2 regions of the Bartonella sp. WD16.2 genome follow, and region 2 is predicted to be linked to the other one. Evidence: predicted binding sites of a transcription regulator. Region 2 holds the regulator's gene; the other holds the start of a gene.
The links. The regulator LexA, encoded in region 2, represses DNA repair genes until DNA is damaged. The targets are predictions, from matches to a motif close to TGTTCNNNNTGTGTTCNG.
Positions count from the first base shown of each region.

Region 1: BWD162_RS02035 (ATP-dependent Clp protease adaptor ClpS) is a predicted target of LexA. The motif match lies at 5,893-5,910, and genes of this name have one in related genera.

Region 1 covers NZ_CP019781.1:533,675-541,649, forward strand. The annotation lists gene rpoC (DNA-directed RNA polymerase subunit beta') at 1-623, shown strand, start outside; gene BWD162_RS02015 (nitroreductase) at 1,242-1,919, shown strand; gene BWD162_RS02020 (L-serine ammonia-lyase) at 2,273-3,670, shown strand; gene BWD162_RS02025 (hypothetical protein) at 4,152-4,430, opposite strand; gene BWD162_RS02030 (D-alanyl-D-alanine carboxypeptidase) at 4,463-5,812, opposite strand; gene BWD162_RS02035 (ATP-dependent Clp protease adaptor ClpS) at 6,048-6,281, shown strand; partial or broken gene BWD162_RS07850 (ATP-dependent Clp protease adaptor ClpS) at 6,219-6,406, shown strand; partial or broken gene clpA (ATP-dependent Clp protease ATP-binding subunit ClpA) at 6,420-7,975, shown strand, end outside.
Region 2 covers NZ_CP019781.1:717,970-725,944, reverse strand. The annotation lists gene metG (methionine--tRNA ligase) at 1-906, opposite strand, end outside; partial or broken gene BWD162_RS02955 (DNA polymerase III subunit delta') at 967-2,021, opposite strand; gene tmk (dTMP kinase) at 2,018-2,662, opposite strand; gene BWD162_RS02945 (septal ring lytic transglycosylase RlpA family protein) at 3,311-4,174, opposite strand; tRNA gene BWD162_RS02940 (tRNA-Lys) at 4,550-4,625, opposite strand; gene lexA (transcriptional repressor LexA) at 5,545-6,258, shown strand; gene rimO (30S ribosomal protein S12 methylthiotransferase RimO) at 6,536-7,849, shown strand; gene ttcA (tRNA 2-thiocytidine(32) synthetase TtcA) at 7,851-7,975, opposite strand, start outside.

The DNA of each region.
Region 1 (7,975 bases), 180 kb from region 2:
AAGGCGATCAGATTGAAAAAGGTGATTATATTCTTGATGGCAACCCAGCACCTCATGATATTTTAGCAATTAAGGGTGTTGAGGCTTTGGCGTCTTACCTTGTTAATGAAATTCAAGAAGTTTATCGTTTACAGGGTGTTTTGATTAATGATAAGCACATTGAAGTGATTGTTCGTCAAATGTTGCAAAAGGTTGAAATTACGGAATCTGGTGATTCTAGTTATATTCCAGGTGATAATGTTGATCGTATTGAATTAGATGAAATCAATGATAATCTAATTGCGGAAGGTAAAAAGCCTGCATCTGGTAACCCTATACTTCTTGGAATTACGAAAGCATCTCTTCAGACGCCATCCTTTATCTCAGCGGCGTCGTTTCAGGAGACAACTCGGGTACTTACTGAAGCAGCAGTTTCTGGAAAGATTGATACTTTGCAAGGGTTGAAGGAGAATGTTATTGTTGGTCGGCTTATTCCTGCAGGTACAGGTGGCACAATTGCTCAAATTCGTCGTATTGCCGCGATTCGTGATGATTTAATCGTAGATGAACAGCGCAAATCTAATCATAGTGAAGAGAGCAAAGTTATGTTAACGGATATGACGACTAATGCCGCTGTTGAATAATTTTGATTAATATATGCCAAAGGGTAATAGGAAAATGCCTGAGTTTTCAGGTATTTCTTTAGTTTTGAAATGCAGAAATAGTAGATTATTCTTAATAATATATGACTGTAAAATTATAAGCAATTATAGTTTAGTTTTTTTATATTAATTGATAATAATATCAGTAATGCTTATTGTTTAGCTATAAAGTTTCAATTGTTGTGCAATCAAATAGAAAATCCATATCGACTAGTATTTTCTATGAAAGGTTATGAGATAGGGGGATTAAAAAACGATAAAATTGTCTCGTATGATCTAAAAAATTGATTTTAGGTATGCATTTACGAAAATAATTAGTTAAACTTTCTGTATTGTCTTTTTCCAGAGAAGTGTTAGTGGTGAAAAAGTTAGAAGTTAAAGCTAGCAATAAAAAAATAAGATGTGTCATTATACGTAAGAATTTGTAGATTTTCGTGAGTTGATATAATAGAAAAATATGTGAAACATAACTCAAATTTTTAGAAGCGAGTATGTTTTATTTAAGTGCATTATATTGTTTCTTTGTTATAGAAAATTTTTTTATTAGACAGCAATGGTATTTCAATTTATTTTCTTGTCGGGGGGGGGGAAGTAAAAGCAATGACCAATTCTACTTTTGATATTTTTCAATCTATTTTGTCACGAAAATCAATTAGAGCTTTTACTAACCAACCTGTTGAGCAGGAAACAGTCAAGAAAATTTTAAAACTCGCAGCGCGAGCACCATCTGGAGCAAACCTTCAGCCTTGGCAAGTAATTGTTATAACAGGGGATATGTTGCAAAAAGTAGGGCAAGAACTTTCACGGCTTGTACTATCAGGTGTAAAAGGAGAGCGTGAATATCGTTATTATCCTCGCCAATGGCGAGAGCCTTATCTTTCTCGGCGTCGAAAGGTTGGTTTGGATCTTTATAAAAGTCTTGAAATCCAGAAAGGTGAACAAGAAAAAATGCTTCGCCAACATGCGCGAAATTTTTCATTTTTTGGTGCACCTGTTGGACTCTTGTTTACAATGGATCAGGATATGGAACTTGGTAGTTGGCTTGATTTAGGTATGTTTATGCAGACAATTATGTTAGTAGCGCGTGGATTTGGATTAGACACATGCCCTCAAGCAGCTTTTGCCGATTACCATAAACAAATTTGTACACTTTTATCAGTGTCTTCTGAGCGGCGTCTTATATGTGGTATGGCGCTTGGTTATCGCGATGTCAACGCTCCAGAAAACAATTTTGAAACTGAACGCGAACCGATCAAAAATTTTGTACGTTTTGTTTGATTTTTTTTAATACAACGTTTTTATGTATTGGGTGATTAATTTAAAAATTTGAGGCATTATAAGGAATATTTCAATGAAATTTATAGCTTCCATTTTACTTTAATATTGCATATTAGCACTTATTTTATTAAACTTTTCGCATTAAAATAGTGGTATTTTGGATAACTAATTAATTTCTCAAAGGTCGAAGATGGAAGATAATATAGAGAAAAACTGTTGGATGGTGGCAAGGCGCGCAACGTTAATATTTATTGCTGTCATTTTTTTAGCTTATCTTACAATTTGATTTTAAATGAGACAAAAATAATAAAAAAGCTTATACTCAAAATCTGCATTTTGTTTTGGGGTAAGTGATGTTTCTATCTGTTTTTGAACTTTTTAAAATTGGTATTGGCCCTTCTAGCTCTCATACAATGGGGCCAATGACGGCTGCTAATATGTTTTTGCAAGAAATTCTAGCAGAGAGTTTATCTTGTTCATCTCATGTGAGGATTTCTCGAATTCGTGTTTATCTTCACGGTTCTTTGGCTTTTACTGGTGTTGGTCACGCTACAGATAAAGCTATTATATTAGGATTGTTGGGAGAAAAAGTGTCTACTGTTGATCCTAATAATATGGGGATTCTTTTAGAAAAAGTTAAACAGGAAAAACAGGTGCAACCAACAGGCCACCCTGCTTATCATTTTGATTTGCAGAATGATCTTATTTTTGAACGAAAAAAAGTTTTATCTGGGCATACTAATGGTCTTGCATTTGAAGGGCTTGATTCTGATGGGAATATCCTCTTACGGCGGATTTATTATTCTATTGGTGGCGGTTTTGTGGTAACCGAAAATGAATTAAATGATGTGAATTATAATACAAAATTAGAGACATCTCAGGTGCCATATCCTTTTGATTCGGCGAGTGAAATGTTACTAATGGCAGAAAATTCAGGCCTTTCGATTGCTGAAATGAAGCGTATCAATGAAGAAACAAGGATGGAGCATGCTGTTTTTGATACTGCACTCGATGAGATTTGTTCAGCTATGTCAGATTGTATTGATAGGGGGCTTTCACAAGAAGGTGAGTTACCGGGTGGGTTACGCATTCCAAGACGTGCCAAAAAACTATATCAAGAGCTTTTAGAAGATCAGAAAAAAAATCGTAACTACTCACTTTGGATCAATGATTGGCTTTCTGTATACGCTATAGCAGTAAATGAAGAAAATGCAGCTGGTGGCCGTATTGTCACTGCACCGACGAATGGTGCAGCTGGTGTTGTACCTTCTGTTCTACGTTGTTATCTGCAATTTAATAATAGTTCCAATCGAGAAGGGATGCATAATTTTTTGTTAACAGCAGCAGCTATTGGCGGTATCATTAAGCATAATGCTTCTATTTCTGGTGCAGAAGTTGGTTGTCAGGGTGAAGTGGGGACAGCATCTTCAATGGCAGCAGCAGGATTGACAGCAGCATTGGGTGGTACACCCGCTCAAGTTGAAAATGCTGCTGAAATTGCTCTTGAACATCATTTAGGAATGACATGTGATCCAGTCGCTGGCCTTGTACAAGTTCCATGTATTGAACGCAACGCTATGGGTGCTGTTAAGGCCGTAACAGCTTCTTCTCTTGCTTTACATGGTAATGGAGCACATTTTGTTTCTCTTGATGCTTGTATTGAAACAATGCGCCAAACAGGCTATGATATGAGTGAGCGCTATAAAGAGACAAGTAAAGGTGGCCTTGCACGCAATGTTACATCATGTTAGGCTATATAAGGGTGCTTCATTTGGTAAAATGATTAGTTATTTATGCATCAAAAAATAGTACTTTTTTAAGAGTACTTTATGTATTGAAAGAGCATGACTTTGATAAGGGGATATCGTTTAAGTGAAGCAGCAAATGATCAGAGGAATTTCTTTTTAGTAAATCATTAGCACCAACATTCGGTGTTGTTGTTATTATCGTTTCATAGATGTTTTCTTATTTATATAATAAAGGTAAACAATATACCGCTTGATGTTAGATTCTGTATTGGTAGGATAGTTTTGATATTTTTGCGTCTTCTAAGAAGAGTGTTATTCAAACACTAAAGATAAAATGTTAAACAGTAAAAACAGAAATTCATGCTGGAATCTTTGTAAATTAAAAATAAAAACCGTGCACTTTAAATTTTTTTAAAATCTCACATGGTGAATAAATACTTTATTATTGATCAAGTATTTTTCCTATAAGAAATAGGTAATAGAATTAAGTATTTGTTGCTCCTAAACGGAGTTTGACAGGTATATTTCCTGTGTGACTCGCAACCCGTAAGTGAATGCGTACAGGAGGTGTAGCTAAACGACGATTTCGATTTATTTGACAAATAAGAAGACTAACAAGAGAATGCGTGTTTGACACCGTTGGGGTGTGCTTTAAATTAGCAAGTTTAGTTGCGGCATCGTGAAGAGAACGTAGTGAGAGGAGGGGTGATTGCTTCAACTGTTTTCCCTTTTTAAGAGATGGGGAAATAACGTTATGTGTCATGGCACTATCCTTAATGCAGAATTCAAAAACTTTTAATAGATTACAGTATAGCAGTTAAAATTTGCTTTCTTTAAAGTAGAACAAGCATCATGCGCAGCTTTTTTTGATTGAAAACCAACAAACCGGGCACGATAATAACGATGTCCACTTTTTTCAAATAGTTGCATATGTGCAGATGTATGTTTTAAAGCTGAATAAGCTGTATTCTTGGCTTTTGAAAGCAGAGTATTTGCCTGTTCTTTACTGGGAAGAGAACCAATTTGAATGGCCCATCCACCACTTGTAGATAAAGAAGCAGTGATGATTTTATCTATCTCTACAGATGTGGTTTTGTGAGGATTAGGAGTTGGTATAATCACCTGATTTACAGCAGCTATAGCTGTGTTTAACTCATTAGGTTGCGCTGCAAGTGCTGTTAGAAGTGCGGAGACATCATCATCTAAGTCAGTTTGATTTGTTTTAGCGACAGGTATAGGGATGGCTGCTCCAGTGGGTAAATTATAGGATACCATAGCTACTAAATATTCATTCGCTTTCTTACGACTTGCTTTTGACAAATACCGGTTCAACAAGTTAGTCATATGAATATCACGCTCTGTAGATGATTTTCCTCCCATTACCACAGCAACAATGGAGCGTCCTTCAATATGCATTGATGTGGCTAAATTAGAACCTGACATTTGTGTATAGCCTGTTTTAATTCCGTCAACGCCTTTTATTGTTTTTATTAATTTATTATGGTTGTTAATTGTTTTGCCACGAAAAGAGAAACTCGTTGTTTTAAACAGTTTGTACTGCTGGGGAAAATGTTTGCGCAAAGCTAATGCTAGAGTGGCCATATCTTTTGCTGTAGAATAATTGCGGGCATCTGGAAGACCTGAAGCATTTGCAAAACGAGTATTCGTCATACCAAGTTTACGGGCTTTTACTGTCATCATTCGAGCAAATTTTGGTTCACTGCCACCAAGATATTCCCCTACAGCAGTAGCAACATCATTTGCTGATTTTGTAATGAGAGCTTTGGCGGCCTCTTCTACAGAAATTGTTTGACCTGCTTTAAAGCCTATTTTCGTTGGTGGGCGTGCTGCTGCGTAAGCTGAGACAGGGATGGGCGTATTTGGTGTTACGCGACGTACTTCCATAGCTTCAAAGAGCATGTACAACGTCATCATTTTTGTTAAAGAGGCAGGATAACGTTTTAAAGTCGCGTTGGCTTGAAATAAGGTCTTTCCTGTATGTGCATCTATAACAATAGCCGCGTATTTATCAGGGTAAGCTTCTTTAGGAGTAGCTTTCACTGAAGAATAAGAAATAGCTAAAACAATAAAAACAGCAACTATTCTTTTGTAGAAAGGTGCAATTTTTCGCCAGTTAATATACACTTGTAATACCTTATTTATGCCAAATAATCGCATCAAGATCTTTTTTGTTGCAGTTAGCTTAACACAATTTAAATGAATGATGTTACTAATTTGTTTATAAAGGTTATTTTGTGAGTCTCTCTATTTGACTTAAATCTGATCTTAAAAGAAAGTTTTATTTTTCATACACTTAAGTATTACAATGGTTATGAAAGGATTTTAAATTAATAAAAAGCATACTACATGGAAAATGATAATGATATTAACTAAAAAACTCATATTTTATACTATGCAAAATAGAAAGAGCAAGAGCTGGAGTGAAGATAAATATGATACTATTATCATACCTCAAATTAAATCAAAATTTCAAAAACCTAAATTATACCGTGTTCTTTTACTGAATGATGATTACACACCTATGGATTTTGTTGTTTTTATTTTAAAGAATTTTTTAAAAAAAGTTTTGAGGAAGCAACACGTATTATGTTAAATGTTCACCAAAATGGGATAGGTGAATGCGGTACTTATACCTATGAAGTGGCTGAAATGAAAGTTGTGCAAGTTATGGAATGTGCACGTCAAAATGAACATCCATTACAATGTGTAATGGAATAGAAGTGAGAGGGTTATGCCATCTTTTACACCCAGCCTTGAAGAGGTTTTGCATCGTGCATTAACAATTGCTGCTCAAGCGCAGCATGAATATGCAACATTAGAGCATCTTTTACTTGCTTTATTAGATGATGTTGATGCAAGTTCAGTGATCCATGCGTGTCAGGTCGATTTAGAAAAGTTACGGGAGCGTTTGACTAATTATATCCAATCGGAGTTGGATGTACAAATCAAAACCAATAAAGATACAAAACCAACAGCATTTTTTCAGCGTGTTATTCAACGCGCGGTGATTCATGCTCAATCAGCGGGAAAAGATGAAGTGTCGGGGGCAAATGTTCTTGTTGCAATTTTTTCTGAACGTGAAAGTCATGCAGCATATTTTCTTCAAGAAATGGGAATGACGCGCTATGATGCTGTGCGTTTCATTTCACATGGTGCTATACGTGATGATGAGTTGTCTCTATTACTTGAGGATCTTGAAGAACAGTTAGATCAGCATGTTTTGGAAAACAATGACAAAGTAGCAAGTGCACTTGCTACTTATTGTGTTAATTTGAATTGTAAAGCGCGCAATGGAAAAATTGATTTATTAATTGGTCGTGACACAGAGATTTCACGAATAATGCAGGTTTTATGTCGAAGGTCAAAAAATAATCCACTGTTAGTTGGTGAACCTGGTGTTGGAAAAACGGCCATAGTTGAGGGGTTGGCTAGACGCATCGTTGATGAAAAAGTGCCCGAGATTTTGTTGAATGCAACAATATTTTCTCTTGATATGGGGGGGCTTGTTGCTGGCACACGCTATCGTGGTGATTTTGAAGAGCGGTTAAAGAGAATTGTTAAAGAATTAGCACAGTATCCGGGTGCTATTTTATTTATTGATGAAATTCATACATTGGTTGGTGCAGGAGCTACGTCTGGGGGTATATGGATGCAGCAAATCTTTTAAAACCTGCATTATCTTCAGGTATGATTCGATGTATTGGTTCGACAACTTATAGAGAATATCGAAAAATTTTTGAACTCGATCGAGCTTTGACGCGTCGTTTTCAGAAAATTAGTGTTAATGAGCCATCTGTCGCTGATGCGATTAAAATTTTGCAAGGACTAAAACCTTATTTTGAAGAATTTCACCAAATTAAATATACTGATGCAGCAATGGTAGCATCAGTAGAGTTATCTTCACGTTATATAGCTGACCGTCGATTGCCGGATAAAGCAATTGATGTTATTGATGAAAGTGGTGCTGTACAGATGCTTTTGCCAAAAAAACAAAGAAGAAAAAGCGTAGGTGTTAAAGAAATTGAATCTACAGTTGCAGCTATAGCAAAAATTCCGTCAAAAACAGTTTCTAATGATGATCGTAAAATCCTTGAAAAGCTTGAGAAAGAACTCAAGCATGTTGTTTACGGACAAGATCAAGCGATTGGAATGCTTGTATCGTCCATAAAGCTAGCACGAGCAGGATTGCGTGAATCAGAAAAACCGATAGGAAGTTATTTATTTTCGGGACCAACAGGTGTTGGGAAAACTGAAATTGCGAAACAACTGGCATCTTCTTTAGGGATT
Region 2 (7,975 bases):
TGACATTTTTGCACCGCGATTTAACAAAAAACCATGTGCAAAAATACGTTTAGGTAATTTAATCCCAGCTGACATCAAAAACGCTGGCCAATAGATTGCGTGGAAACGAATAATATCTTTGCCAATAATATGAGTACTTGCAGACCAAAAATGACGTTTTTTTGATGTTTCATTGAAAAAATCAATTGCTGTAAGATAATTTGTAAGTGCATCAACCCAAACATACATTACATGCTTTGAGTTATTTGGGACACCAACCCCCCAATTAAAATTTGTCCGTGAAATGGAAATATCTTTCAACCCTGATTTGATAAAACTTATAATCTCATTACGCCGTTCATTGGGAGCAATGAGATCAGGATATTTTTCATAATGCTCAAGAAGAGCTTTTTCATAACGGGAAAGCTTAAAAAAATAACTTTCTTCTTCATTCCACTCAACTGGAGATCCTAGTTCTTTTTCTCGACGGATTCCATCTTCCCCAATTTGGGTATCCTTTTCTTCATAATAAGATTCTTGACGAACCGAATACCAACCAGCATAACGATCAAGATAAATATCTCCATTATCTTCCATTTTTTTCCAAATTGCTTGACAGGTTTGATGATGTCTTTCTTCTGTTGTGCGAATAAAATCATCATTAGAGCAATTTAACGCTGTAAGCATTTTTTGAAAAATAGCACTATTACGGTCTGCAAGTTGCTGAGGTGTCATGTTTAATGCTTCTGCTGCCTGTTGCATTTTGAGACCATGCTCATCCGTACCAGATAGAAAAAATACGTCTTTACCGTCCAATCGTTGAAAACGGGCTAAAGAATCACTCACAATTGCATTATAAGCATGCCCAATATGCGGAGCACCATTAGGATAAAAAATTGGAGTTGTTATATAATATGTGTCACGCATGTTATACCCAGTTGAAACATAAAAAAGGATACAATGACATAACGCCTATTAATTACATTGTCACGGAAAAAGCTTAGCTTCGTGAATGATCTTATGAACTTTTAAAAGCAGATTGATAACAAATTGCTTTTTATCAAGATTAAATGATTGCAGTTCCGCTATTTCCTGATAAATCTCTTGCCATGTTTGTGCATATTCTTTCGAAAGAGCGAGAGTCCCCTTTTCAGCTGAAATAATAGCTTTTTTTGAATCTTATCAAGAATTTCATCACAAAATTGTTGAAATTTGACATCCGAATCCGATGAAGAAAGTGTCTGAGCAAGATTGTGTACAAGAGCTAAATTACAAACTGATTGTTCTAAAAAACTATCAATGGTTTGAACAATTTCAAGTCCACCATAACACGCAAGTAAGAGCGCTTTCCGAGGGTTTCCTTGGGATTTTTGAATAACCATTTTCATGGTTTCTTTATCGATATCACCCTGATCAGAAAGAATATGTGAAATGACTTGTTTTATTTCATCATCACACAATGGTCGTAGAGAGATCTGTTGACAGCGTGAGCGAATTGTTGGAAGTAATTTTCCTGAACAATGTGTAATAATAATAAATAAAGCCTTTACGGGAGGCTCTTCAAGCATTTTGAGAATTGCATTAGCAGCACTTCTACTCATATCATCTGCAGAATCGATGATGATGATACGCCATCCACCATCTTGCGATGTTTGGTTTAAAAAATGTATGACGTCGCGGATATCATCAATTGATATGCTTGTTTTGAACTTTTGTGTTTTTAAATCAAAATGGCGAGAAATATGTATAAGACCAGGGTAACTGCCCTGCATTATCTGATGCCATACAACTGAATCATGTTCTGGCTGCAAAAAACCACTTTCTTGATTACTTAAAATATTCCAAGCAAAGTGAAATGCTAATGTTGCTTTACCAATCCCCCGCTCTCCTTCAAATAATAATGCATGATGTACACACCCTTCTTTACGTATTTGCGCCAAAAAGTGGCGAACTTCCTTATGACCAATGATGATGTTATTTTGTGATGGTGATAAAATCCCTTCGATGTCGTCATATTGACGCAAAAAATTGATATCACTCATGGCACATGACCTAATATTAACTGATAACAGATATCTTTTATTTGTGACGCTATTGTTTCCACTGCACAAGTTGCATCAATTACACGAAATCTAAAGGGTTCATTTTTAGCCAACTGGAGAAAAGCTTCCCGTCTTTGCTCTTGAATATTTAATTGATCTTTTTCGAAATAATCGATCTTTCCAATTTCTTTTCTCCGTAAATCTGTGCGCTCCATACCAAACGTTGCTGGTATATCTAACAAAAATGTCAAATTAGGCATAACTGTACCCAGACCGATACGTTCTAAAACAGAAAGAAGGTGAGAATTTACCTTATTATTAAGCCCCTGATAAACACGCATAGAATCAATAAAACGATCACATAAAACAATTTTTCCTGCTTGCAAAGAAGGTAAAATAACTTCAGTAACATGGTCAACACGTGCTGCTGTAAATAAAACTGCTTCAATGAATGCACCATATTGTTCTGTATTACCTGATAATAAAATATAGCGCATTGCCTCAGCACCCGCTGTACCTCCAGGTTCTCGAGTTATAACAACGTCATGGTTTTTGCTACGAAGATATTGTGCAAGCAAAGAAATTTGAGTCGTTTTGCCCGCTCCTTCCCCTCCTTCAAATGTAATAAAATACCCTGACACGTATGAACCTTAATTCTTCACTCTGGCCTATATTATTTTTGCAAGCATCCAATTGTTACTTTATAAAGCGCATTTTAAAAACAAATAAAATATTACTTCAATTGTCATTAATTTTGCTAATAAAAATAGGAAAAAAGTAAATATTACTCTGTTTTGCAAAGCATATTATCATGCACCATCAATAATAGCGATTGTGGTGTAGAGATTTGAAATTTTATGCTTTTTATCTATTAAACGTTAATTTCTAAAATAAGGAAAAAACTTTAATGTTATATGCAATTGATTCCTCTTTGTTTAAAAAACAGCACAAAAAGCAGATTGTATAAGGAAAAAGAGGTTATTCATTTTTTACAAGGAATATATTTACAAATTATAAAAAATTTTCATGTTTCTTTATAATTATTAAAATAAATTTATAAAATACATTATATTATTAATGTTTCATATTATACATTTTTCCTTGTTATATAGAATTTACCTATAACATCTCATTCAGCTATTGGCTTGCTGTAAATATATTAACTCAACTTTGTTTTTATGAAGACATTTATATTAATCCAGAGTTTTCCTGGATTATTTGCCACTTCTTAAATGCGTATTGCAAAAAACACAGTGTTTTCCCTTAATAAAACAATTACAATCGGTTTATCATGGATTTTCTTCATTAAATTTATCAGCAAAAGCTATTTGATCTAGTAATGTAGGTTTATCAATCAAAACAGGACCAATATCTGGTAATTTTATCAAAAAAGTCCTAATTGGTTGTTTTGGATTCATCGTGGCCTTCATTAGTTGTTTTTGGTGACCTGTATTAATAGTATCTTTCTTGTCTTCTAGAGTATTCGCTAATGCTAGCATCATAGATGAATTATAATCTCTAGATGTATAAGAGGCCATTAAATAAGCACTATCATAATCATTTACAGGCGCTTTATCGACATACTCTACTTTAACATTTGTCACCCCTTTATCGACATAACCAAGAATTGTCGCAGCTTGTTTGGATAAATCAATAATTCTATCTTTTATAAAAGGACCACGGTCATTTACCCTAACAATAATAGAAGAGCCATTTTCCAAGTTTGTAACGCGAGCATAACTGGGCAAAGGCATTGTAGGATGGGCAGCAGTTAAAAGATTCATATCATAGATTTCACCATTTGCAGTTAAACGCCCATGAAAATCTGAACCATACCATGATGCTTGACCAACACGTTTATAAGTTGGATCGTTTTCTGGATAATACCATTTCCCTTTTATTTGATAAGGTTTACCAACAACAGGTCTACCACCTTTATTTTTTGATTTCTGCTGTGCATTTAAAACCTTTTCAGGTACATTAACAGCCTTTGCCGCCTTTATCACAGGTGTCTTATTATTGAGACTTTTCCCTGTAAATTGTGTTGTTTGGTTCGCACAAGCTGTTAATAAACCAGCAACAGCAATTATAGGCACAAATTGAAAGATCACTTTAACAACGAAGATTAATTTTTTTTTACTATTTAAAAGCATTATCACCCTGCATTCCCTTCTTAGCTTTTACTGTAAATATCAAATTGCATTCTTTGCGTATAATCAGAAATTTATACCCAATGAATGGTTATATTCTTAAGATTCATGGTATTCTAAAAATCAATCTCTCATCAAGATAGTAACGTAACATAAAAGAATATTTGTTACAATTTGTGAAAATAATATACTACCTAATGTGTATTAAAGTTAAACAAAATCAATAGATTATAAATATAAAATCAGAAATAAAACATCATAATATAAGTTGTGAATTAAATCGGGCTTATTTTATATGAATAATAGAAGATAAGTATAATTTATAAATAGTCTAAATAATTTTTCACCAATTTACGGGGAATTTTAAAACATTATCTATGGTGAGCGCGCAGGGATTCGAACCCTGGACCTACTGATTAAAAGTCAGTTGCTCTACCAACTGAGCTACGCGCTCCCACACAATTATTTTGTTTGTGGAAAATGAAATGGGAACATACGGTCGACTTTTCATTTGGTCAACACCTTTTATGAAAAAATATTATTTTTTACCTTGTTTACCAAAATACTATTCATTGCACTCAACTTTCTCATTATTTTATGCATTCTTTTTGAATATAAGTAGAATAATATACAATAGCATATTGCATTCTTTACACCCATTAATATGGGCAGGAAATACGTTTTTCAGCAAATGGTGTTATTCAACTGAATAATAGAATATTAATGATTCAGATCTTCAAGAACTTTTTGCTTTTTTTTGCACAATTTTAGTGTGACTGAACCGTTCATAACAGCAGCTAAATTTTATGAATTAATAATTTGTATAAAGCGATTCCAACTATGAAATTCGTAACTATTTACACTTAATTGAAAGATTATTCTTTAATTGACATATTACTAATAGAAGTTAGTAAAAGTAAAATATTTGAGGCTATTTTTAAGGTATAGATAATCCTTTTCAAAAACTAACTATAAAACCATATGAAAGTTATTATCTAACTTGAGAAAGTTTTGATTGATACCCATAAAAAAGAACATTAAAAGTTATAATTGTATCTGAAAGAAATATAGCTAATATAAATTAGCTTTATTTAAAATTTTAAGCAATTTTCTATTCGTCAATGATCATTACATCTTACTAAAAACACGATATTCCACATATAGCTATAAAATATCAATTCGACAATGATATATAGAATATTATCAAATAAAAAAACAACTGAATCTGCATTCTTTCTCTAGAGTTAAATTTCTAGAATCAAAAATAAAGTAAAGAGTTTTGCGTTATTTTATAAAAAATTGTAGAATAATCATGAAATACTTATACTTTGTCTTCTATTTTTTCTTTTTCGATTTTTTGATTGGAATGTTGAATGCTGACATGTAAACAATATGAGCTACTTTTATTCATTCACAATCATATGAAAGAAACTGGTGTTCCCCCCTCCTTTGATGAGATGAGAAATGCATTAGAGCTTGCTTCAAAATCGAGCATTCATAGGCTGATTACAGCCTTAGAGGAGCGTGGTTTTATACGTCGTTTACCAAATCGTGCTCGTGCAGTGGAAGTTATCCGGCTTCCTGATAAAATAACATTTGATCTTTCTTCTGCACGTAAAATTTTTCCAAGTATAGTAGAAAAAAACAAAAGAAAAACATTTCAAGACTTTGATAATCTTGATAATTCTGACACAAAAAACAAAGAAAATATTACTATCCCTATTATGGGCCGTATCGCTGCTGGTGTACCCATTTCGGCAATACAGCAACAAACAAATACACTTTCTCTTCCACCTGATATGATTGGTTTAGGTGAGTATTATGCTTTAGAAGTTAAAGGTGATTCTATGGTTGAAGCAGGTATTATTGATAGAGATACTATAATTGTTAAACGTCAAAGTACAGCAACACAAGGTGAAATTATTGTTGCATTAATTGATAAACAAGAAGCAACTTTAAAACGTTACCGACGTAAAGGGGTTTCGATTGCATTAGAAGCCGCAAATCCTCATTATGAAACGCGTATATATAGGCCTGAACGTGTCCACATACAAGGCAAACTTGTTGGGCTTATTCGCCATTATTAAAAGACAAAATAACTGAAAATATATAAAAAGCTGTGTACGTTTATGGAATGTTCATACATATGAAACCGTTTCTATGATGGTTAATCGATAATGCCACTTATTAGCATCTTTGTCTTTTATATTCTGTATGTTCGTGAAATATTATAAATAAGTTTACATAATTTTGTCTCAAAATGTATCAAATACATTTAAAGCTTAAAGGGCATACGAACATTTTTCCTAAAAGTAAGAATAATAGATAAGCTAAATTTTTATTAAAGAATTACAAGGATTAATTATGGCAGTACCTCGTATTAGTTTTGTTTCTCTCGGTTGCCCAAAAGCACTTGTAGATTCTGAGCGTATTATTACAAGTCTTCGTTCTGAGGGGTACGAAATCTCACATAAACACCAAGGAGCCGATCTTGTTATTGTTAATACTTGTGGCTTTCTTGATTCTGCACGAGCTGAATCACTAGCTAATATTGAAAAAGCTATCAAAGAAAACGGAAAAGTTATTGTAACTGGATGCCTTGGCACTGAACCTGATGTCATTCGTCAAGCACATCCTAGTGTATTAGCTATTACTGGACCACAAGCATATGAAAACGTCATACAAGCAGTTCATACAATCGTTCCTCCAATACACGACCCCTTTATTGATTTAGTTCCGCCGCAAGGTATCCGTCTTACACCTCGCCACTATGCTTATTTAAAAATTTCTGAAGGATGCTCTAATAGATGTAGTTTTTGTATTATCCCTGCCCTGCGTGGTAATTTGGTCTCGCGCCCCATAAGTGATATTCTCCGTGAAGCAGAGAAGCTTGTACAAGCAGGTGTAAAAGAACTTTTGATTATTTCACAAGATACTAGTGCTTATGGTATTGATATTAAATATGCTGAAAGTTCCTGGAAAGACCGAACAATAAAAGCTAAATTTTTGGATCTTTGTCGTGAACTAGGAGATATAGGTGTTTGGGTGCGAATGCACTATGTTTATCCTTACCCCCATGTTGATGAAGTTATTGAACTTATGGCTGCAGGAAAAATTCTCCCTTATTTAGATATCCCTTTTCAGCATGCATCACCAACTGTTTTACGCAATATGAAACGCCCAGCTCATATGGAAAAAACGAATCGTAGAATTGAAAAGTGGCGAAAAATTTGTCCAGATCTCACTTTGCGATCAACATTCATTGTTGGTTTTCCAGGAGAAACTAATGAAGATTTTGAGATGCTTCTCGAATGGTTAGAAGAAACAAAAATTGAACGTGCTGGTTGCTTTAAATATGAAGCAGTAAAAGGCGCTGCTGCAAATGATCTTGAATTAGAAAGCATTACGGAAGAAGTGAAAGAAAGCCGTTGGCATCGCTTTATGGCAAAACAACAACAAATTTCTACTCGTCTCTTAAAGAAAAAGATTGGAAAAAGACTTCAAATCATCATTGATGAAAGTCAAGGTAAAGTGGCTAAAGGCCGCAGTAAATATGATGCTCCAGAGATAGATGGCGTTGTTCATGTATCATCACGGCGACCACTTCGTACCGGTGAATTTGTTACCGTTAAAATCGAACAATCCGATGCCTACGATCTTTATGGTGTTGCAGTTTAAATTATAGTAAAGCATTAAAGGAAAAAAGTTTTTTATCAAGTAAATGACTTGGGCGTACATTTGTCAAAGCACGAATCATAGTATCTTTACGCCCTGGCATTCTTTTTTCGATATCGTTTAGCATTT